DNA from 2 places in the Streptomyces sp. NPDC093097 genome. Region 1 is predicted to be linked to the other one. Evidence: riboswitches for the same ligand, from Rfam matches in the RefSeq annotation. Region 1 holds a riboswitch; the other holds the start of a gene.

Region 1 (3,622 bases):
GCGCGGCGGCGTCGCCCGTTCCGTGAAGAAGATGCGGGCGTATCTGGCCGAGCTGATCCACCGCAAGCGGGCCGACCTCGGCGACGACCTGATCTCGGGGCTGATCCGGGCCTCCGACCACGGTGAGCACCTCACGGAGAACGAGGCCGCCGCCATGTGCTTCGTGCTGCTGTTCGCCGGCTTCGAGACGACGGTCAACCTGATCGGCAACGGCATCTACGCGCTGCTCCGCAACCCCGCCCAGCGGGAGCTGCTCCAGAAGTCGCTCGCGGCCGGCGACACCGACCTGCTCACCAACGGCATCGAGGAACTGCTGCGCTACGACGGGCCGGTGGAGCTGGCGACCTGGCGGTACGCGACCGAGGAACTGACGCTGGGCGGCGCGCGGATAGCCGAGGGGGACCCGGTGCTGGTGGTGCTGGCCGCCGCCGACCGCGACCCGGCCCGGTTCACCGAGCCGGACGTGCTCGATCTCACGCGGCGTGACAATCCGCATCTGGGATACGGGCACGGCATCCACTACTGCCTCGGCGCACCGCTGGCCCGCCTCGAAGGCCAGACCGCGCTCGCGACGTTGCTGACGCGGCTGCCGGATCTCCAACTTGCGGCGGAACCGGACGAATTGCGCTGGCGCGGCGGGCTCATCATGCGCGGATTGCGCACACTTCCCGTGGAGTTCACGCCCGAACCGTCCTGACCAGGGACGGGCCCATAGTTGACGGAACGTCAGCTGCGTGACCAATGCGTGATAAGCGCTACACCGGCTTGTGACAGCGCGTGACCCCGGTTACCTTTCCAGCGGCGATCGGGTCGGCCGGGGGCTGCCGTACGGCGAACCCTCCGACCCCGATCGGCACCTCCAATCGCCGCGCGAAAGGCAACCGCATGCGTTCCGGGAACGGCCGGCACCGTCGCCCCCGACAAGCACCGGCCATCTTTGTCACGGTCGGAGTGACCGGCGCGGGCCTGGCCCTGCCGTTGCTCAGTGCGGGCGGCGCCCAGGCCGCCGACACCACGACGTGGGACCGCGTCGCCCAGTGCGAGAGCGGGGGCATGTGGAGCTCCGCCAGCGGCAACGGCTTCTACGGCGGCCTCCAGCTCACCCAGGAGATGTGGGACGACTACGGCGGCTCCGCCTACGCCTCCCGCCCCGACCTCGCCAGCCGCGCCCAGCAGATAGCCGTGGCCCAGGCGATCCTCGACGACCGCGGCCCCGACGCGTTCCCCAGCTGCGCGCTGGAGGCCGGACTGGCCAAGGGCGGCAGCAAGCCCGGCGTGGACCCGGGCAGCACCAGCCGGCCCGACCCGCGCCCGTCGCCGAGCCACCCCGCGCACGACGACCCGGCGGACGACGCCCCGGCCGCCGGCGACCCCTCCGGCACGGCGGGAGAGCCGGGCCAGGCGGGCCCGGGCATGGACACGCCCACCCTGCCCGGCAGCGGCTCCGGCTCCGACGCGGACGCCGACACCGGCGTCGACGCCCCGGACGCGCCCTCGGCGACCCCGGCCCCCGCGGACTCCGCGTCCCCCTCCGGGCCCTCGTCCGCCGACCCGTCCCCCTCGTCGTCCGGCCGGCCGGCCACGCCGTCCCACGGGGCGCCCTCCGGGACCCCGTCCGCCCACCCGTCGGGCCCGGCGTCCACGCCGCCCGCCGCCGGCAGGCACCGCGGTGCGCCGGAGGACGGCACGGGTGCCGACGGCGGCCGGGACGGCGACGGCGGCCGGCACCCCTCCCGCGGCGGGGACGCGCACCGCACGCCCCCGGCGGGCACCGGCGACTACCGCGTGCGCCCCGGTGACAACCTGTCAGCCATCGCCGAGCACCACGACCTGCCCGGCGGCTGGCCCGCGCTCTACGACCGCAACCGGGATGTCGTCGGCGCCGACGCGGACCTCATCCTGCCTGGTCAGTTGCTCGATCTCGGCCGGACGCAGGGGTAGTTACCGCAGGTTCGGGGCGTTTCGTAAAAGTGAGATATGGCTCTCGTTGCGGGGGATGGGGGAAACTCCGTCCCCCGTTTCCATACCAGTGCCTACCTGCGGAAATAACCTCCCCGGTGATCAAAAACGGTCAACTGGGTTCAGAAGATGGGGTTTGAACACCAAGGGGCTTTTGCTTACGGTCAGGACCGCTCGCCAAAGCGGGCCCTTCGATCGCACGCCGAGTCCTGCCGGCGGTCGGAGTCGACGACGCGCAAGCGCCGAAGGCAGGAGCGGGGGACCCAAGGTAAGTGCCGGCCCCGCCCGCGAAAGCGGGTCAGCCGGCTTGGGGTGAAGCCGCGTGCGCAGCAGTGCACGCGGCCGGGCAGCTCACACGGCCCGAACCCGACAGCTCACCTCGTAGGCGTCGGTGAGGAAACGAACGCACGATGCTGATCAACAAGGGCAAGCACCGCCGCAGCTCCAAGGCCGTCCGCGTCGCCACCCTGGCCGGTGTCGCCGGCGCCGCCGTCGCCGTCCCGCTGATGGGCGCCACCTCCGCTTCCGCCGCCTCCGTCGCCACCTGGGACAAGGTCGCCCAGTGCGAGTCCGGCGGCAACTGGTCGATCAACACCGGTAACGGCTACTACGGTGGCCTGCAGTTCTCGAACTCCAGCTGGGCCGCCGCCGGCGGTACCCAGTACGCGGCCCGCGCCGACCTGGCCACCAAGGCCCAGCAGATCGCCGTGGCCGAGAAGCTCCTCGCCATGCAGGGCCCGGGTGCCTGGGGCTGCGCCGGCGCCGGCAACCTGACCGCCGGTGGCCCGGCCGCCAACGTCGACACCTCCGGCGCCACCGTCAAGAAGAGCCAGGGCACCGAGCTCCGCAAGCAGACCCAGGGCGCCGAGGTCCGCAAGCAGACCCAGGGCACCACCAAGAAGTCCGCCCCGGTCCGCGAGCAGTCCCGCCCGGCCGCCCCGCAGGACTCGCACCGCTCCGGTGCCACCTACACCGTGAAGTCGGGCGACACCCTCGCCAAGATCGCCAAGGCGCACGGCACCCACTGGAAGGCGCTCTACGCCGCCAACAAGTCCGTCATCGGCGGCAACCCCAACCTGATCTTCCCGGGCCAGCACCTCAGCATCTGAGCCTGACCCGCAAGAGCTGCCCCGCCCCGGCGCGTACCCCCGAGCGCGCCGTGGCGGGGCTTCTTGCGTGCCGCCCCGCCACGGCGTTCCCCGCATAGCGAACACTGCGCGGAAACCTCCCGTGAACTGGGATTTCGGGCTGCTTGCCGGGTTTTTTGGACCCGTGGAGCGGGCCACGGGCGAGCGGATCCGTCCAAGGCCGTTAGGCTCATGCCGAGAACTCCAGACACCTCCGAAGGAGACAACGTGCCGTCCATCGACGTCGTCGTAGCCCGCGAAATTCTCGACTCGCGAGGTAATCCCACGGTCGAGGTCGAGGTCGGCCTCGACGACGGCAGCACCGGCCGTGCCGCCGTTCCGTCCGGTGCCTCGACCGGCGCCTTCGAGGCCGTCGAGCTCCGGGACGGCGACCCCAACCGCTACCTCGGCAAGGGCGTGGAGAAGGCCGTCCTGGCCGTCATCGAGCAGATCGGCCCGGAGCTGGTCGGCTACGACGCGACCGAGCAGCGGCTGATCGACCAGGCGATGTTCGACCTGGACGCCACCGACAACAA
Region 2 (3,622 bases), on a different contig from region 1:
CGCGGTTGCCGCGGGACGCGAGCCAGTTGCCGAGGACGGTCTCGGACTCACCGCCCTTGTTGCCGGGCACCCAGGCCGAGTACACGTCGGCGGTGTCGATGAAGTTCCCCCCGCCGGCCACGTAGGCGTCGAGGACGGCGAAGGACTGGGCCTCGTCGGCCGTCCAGCCGAAGACGTTGCCCCCGAGGCAGAGCCGGGAGACGGTCAGCGAACCGAGCGGGTGGCCGGTGGAGCTCTGGGCGTGTGGTGCGTTCATGTCCTATCAACGCCGGGGCAAGGGGAGTTGTTTCCCGTTCGGGGGGAGTTGTTCCCCGTTCCGCGCCGCGGTGCGGTCGGCCGCCCACGGGGGGGTGGGCGGCCGGCCTGGTCCTCAGATGCCGACCCCGCGGTCGCGCAGCCAGGACACCGGGTCGGTCGGGGCGCCCCCGTGGGGGCGGACCTCCAGGTGGAGGTGCGGCGTGGCGGCGTGCCCGGTGGCGCCGACGCGGCCGATGACCTCGCCCGCATGGACCCGGCCCGACGCCCTGACCAGGGAGGACAGATGGCAGAACCAGAGCTCCGTGCCGTCGTCGAGGGTGAGGACGCTGCGGTAGCCGTACGCGCCCGTCCAGCCGGCCTGGGTGAGCGTCCCGTCGTGAACCGCCCTGACCAGCGTGCCCGTTGGGGCCGTGAAGTCCTGTCCGGTGTGGTCCGCGGCCCAGCGGTTGCTGATCTGCCCGAAGCCGGTGGCGAGGGCGGCGGAGGCGACCGGGGCGACGAAGTCCGTTGCGCGGTGGGCGGATTGGCCGGCCGCAGGGGCCGCGGCCGCCGTCGCGGGCGCCTCGCCGGTCGCCTTCTCCGCCGTCGCGGTCGGCTCCTCGGCGCCATGGCCCACCGGCGCGTCCTGGACGGCCTGCCCGCCGGCTACCTCCTCCTCGGGCGCTCCGGACTCCTGCGGGCCGCCGCCCTGCTGGAGGATGCGGTGGCGCAGCGCCTCGGCCGGGCCCGTGCCCTGGGTGGTGTCGCCGGGCCGGGGGTGGGCGGCGGCGGGGGCGGAGGCGTCCGCGGTGGTGGCCGGGGGGGCGGCCGCCGGGGTGTGCGCTGCGGCGTCGTCGGCCGCACCGCCGGGGTCCGGCATCGAGATCGGCACCGGCGGCCGGCCCTCGGCGGCGGCCACTCCGCTCGCGCCGACCGCCGCGATCACGCCGACGCCCAGCGCCGTACCGCCGCGCGCCAGGCCGCTGCCGCGCTGCCTGGCCACCCGGTGCTTGCCGCGCAGGGAACGGAAGGTCTCCTCGTCGACGCCCACCGCGTCACCCGAGACCCACTCCGCCCCGGCGCCGTCCCCTTCGGGACGGTGGACCGGCTCGCCTCCGGGCAACGCCCCCTGGGGCGTCCCCTCAGGGGGCAGCGAGCCGTCACCCGACGGCCGCCCGTCGGGCAACTCTCCATAGGGGAAGGGGACATGGGACGGGTCGGCACGATGCTGCCCCCCGTCGAGCGGTACTCCACCGCGCTGCGCCGCGCCGAACGGCGCCCCGCTGGCCGGTTCCGCGACGGGATCACCGGGCTCGGCGGGGCCGCCGGGACCAATGGGGGCGGCGTGGCCGGCGGGGCCGGCGAAGCCGATCGGGCCGCCGAAGTCGGCGGGGCCGCCGACTCCGTAGCCGGATGGAGCGTGAGGGGCGGGCCTATTGGACGCCACGGGGGCGCACTCCTTTCCTTCCTTCTCGCCTACCGGGTTAGCTGACGGGTTCGGAGCAGGAAGGTCTCCTACGGGCACCGCCTGGCGGGAGGCGCCCGATTCACCCCAAGAGGGTGGTTCCCCGGTTCCCTCCACTCAATTCCCGGCAATCCCAGGCGGATCCGGCAGGCTCCCCGAAACCGGTCGATCCGGGCGGCTCGACGCGGGTCGTGGACACGGGTCGGGCAGGGCGGGAGGCCGGCGTGTGCAGGGGTGGCTCAAGGGTCGTTCTGGCGGTGCGGAAAAGTGCGTACGGGATTCGGCGTCGGCGCGCGGCGCCGCCACTTGCGACGGCTGGGACGACCGCGCTCCGTTATCGGACAGTAATAGAGACGACGGCGGAAATCCAAGCGTTCCCACGAATCCCCGGGGGTTCCGCACGCCCTCCCAAAGAGCCCTGGCGTGGACTTTTGCCCCCAGTACGGCCGCAAACAGGGCGAGTTGGCGTCATCGCGCCAAACGATCTCGCGATGATTGTGTGTCAGTTGTTATGCGGAGGGACGCCTCGTGATCACTGAGGGTGAGGACGGTAACGTCGCCTCATGGTCGTCAACGTCACGAACACCGGGAACGTCGTCAACACCCCACAGGAAGTGGCGGATCGGTACCGGGAGTTCTCCCGGCAACAGGCGCGGGGGCGGTCCGACGCGCACGAGGAGCTGACCGCCCGGATCGGCCAGGACGACGAGTTCTGCGAGCTGCTCTCGGGGTCGCTGCCGGCCGGCAACAAGCAGCAGCCGAACCTGCTGCTCGCCGCGGTGCGCTATCTCGACGGCCCGCACGCGGAGTTGGGGCCGCGCGGCGCGGTGGCCTACGGGCGCTGGCGCGAGTGGACGGTCCGGCACTGGGATGAGGTCCGCTCGGTGATCGTGCGGCGCTCCACCCAGACCAACGAACCGGCCCGCTGCGCCGCGCTGCTGCCGCTGCTGGCCCGTCTGCCGCAGCCGCTGGCCCTCCTGGAGGTCGGGACGTCGGCGGGGCTGTGCCTGCACCCGGACCGGTACCGCTACCGGTACGTCCAGGAGGCGGGCCGCGGGACGGGCGGCCCTCACGGGAGCGCCGCCGTCGAAGGGGGCGCACCGGAGTCCCCCCTCACGTTCACCTGCCGCACCAGCGGGTCGGTGCCCGGCGACGACGGCGGTGCGGCGGCGCTGCCCGGCGACCTGCCCGAGATCGTCTGGCGCGGCGGCATCGACCTGGACCCGCTGGACCCGGTCGGGAACGCGGACGACCTCCGCTGGCTGCGGGCCCTGGTCTGGCCGGGCGACGAGGCCCGTGCGGCGCGGCTCACGGCGGCCGTCGAGGCGGTGCGGACCGCACCCCGCCCCGTCCTCGTCCGCGGCGACCTGGTCGACGAGCTGCCGGCGCTGGCCGCCCAGGCGCCGCCCGAGGCGACGCTCGTGGTCTTCCACAGCTCGGTGCTGAACTACCTTCCGCCCGCCCGGCGCGAGGAGTTCGCCCGCCTCGTGCGGTCGCTGCTCGCCGAACGGAACGGCGGGGGCCACTGGATCTCCCAGGAGCACCACAGCGTGCTGCCGTGGATCACCGCGCCGGAACACCGGTCCCTGGGGCCCGAGGACGGCCTGCTGCTGACCCTCGCCGTGGACGAGCGCCCGGTCGCCCTGACGGGCCCGCACGGCCAGAGCGTGCACTGGCTCCGGTCCGCGTGGCCGTAGGCGCTCCAGCGGCCCCGTGCGGGCCGTGACGGCCGCACAGGGGGCCGAGGGCGGGCGGCGCGGGCCGGCCCCGCCCTCGGCCGTCGTTGAGCGCCGCACCGAACCCGCCGCCGAGCCCGCCCGCCCCCGGCCCTGCCGAACACCCGCCGACCCCGCCCTACGTCTCCAGGGGCCGCTCGACCGCCAGCAGCGCCATGTCGTCGGCGGGTGCCCCGCCGGTGTA

The links. Region 1 has a riboswitch for cyclic di-AMP ahead of ACIQE0_RS14195 (transglycosylase family protein). Riboswitches for the same ligand answer to the same signal wherever they lie in the genome.
Region 2: it holds a riboswitch for cyclic di-AMP, as region 1 does, so the genes downstream of both, ACIQE0_RS36525 (M23 family metallopeptidase) here and ACIQE0_RS14195 (transglycosylase family protein) in region 1, are expected to answer to the same signal.

Annotation. Positions count from the first base shown of each region.
Region 1 covers NZ_JBIVOW010000006.1:423,726-427,347, forward strand. Annotated here, with positions in the region: gene ACIQE0_RS14185 (cytochrome P450) at 1-697, shown strand, start outside; gene ACIQE0_RS14190 (transglycosylase family protein) at 952-1,941, shown strand; cyclic di-AMP (ydaO/yuaA leader) riboswitch at 2,190-2,362, shown strand; gene ACIQE0_RS14195 (transglycosylase family protein) at 2,370-3,068, shown strand; gene eno (phosphopyruvate hydratase) at 3,279-3,622, shown strand, end outside.
Region 2 covers NZ_JBIVOW010000036.1:19,069-22,690, forward strand. Annotated here, with positions in the region: gene ACIQE0_RS36520 (aldo/keto reductase) at 1-256, opposite strand, end outside; gene ACIQE0_RS36525 (M23 family metallopeptidase) at 371-1,684, opposite strand; cyclic di-AMP (ydaO/yuaA leader) riboswitch at 1,696-1,861, opposite strand; gene ACIQE0_RS36530 (DUF2332 domain-containing protein) at 2,266-3,399, shown strand; gene ACIQE0_RS36535 (PP2C family protein-serine/threonine phosphatase) at 3,557-3,622, opposite strand, start outside.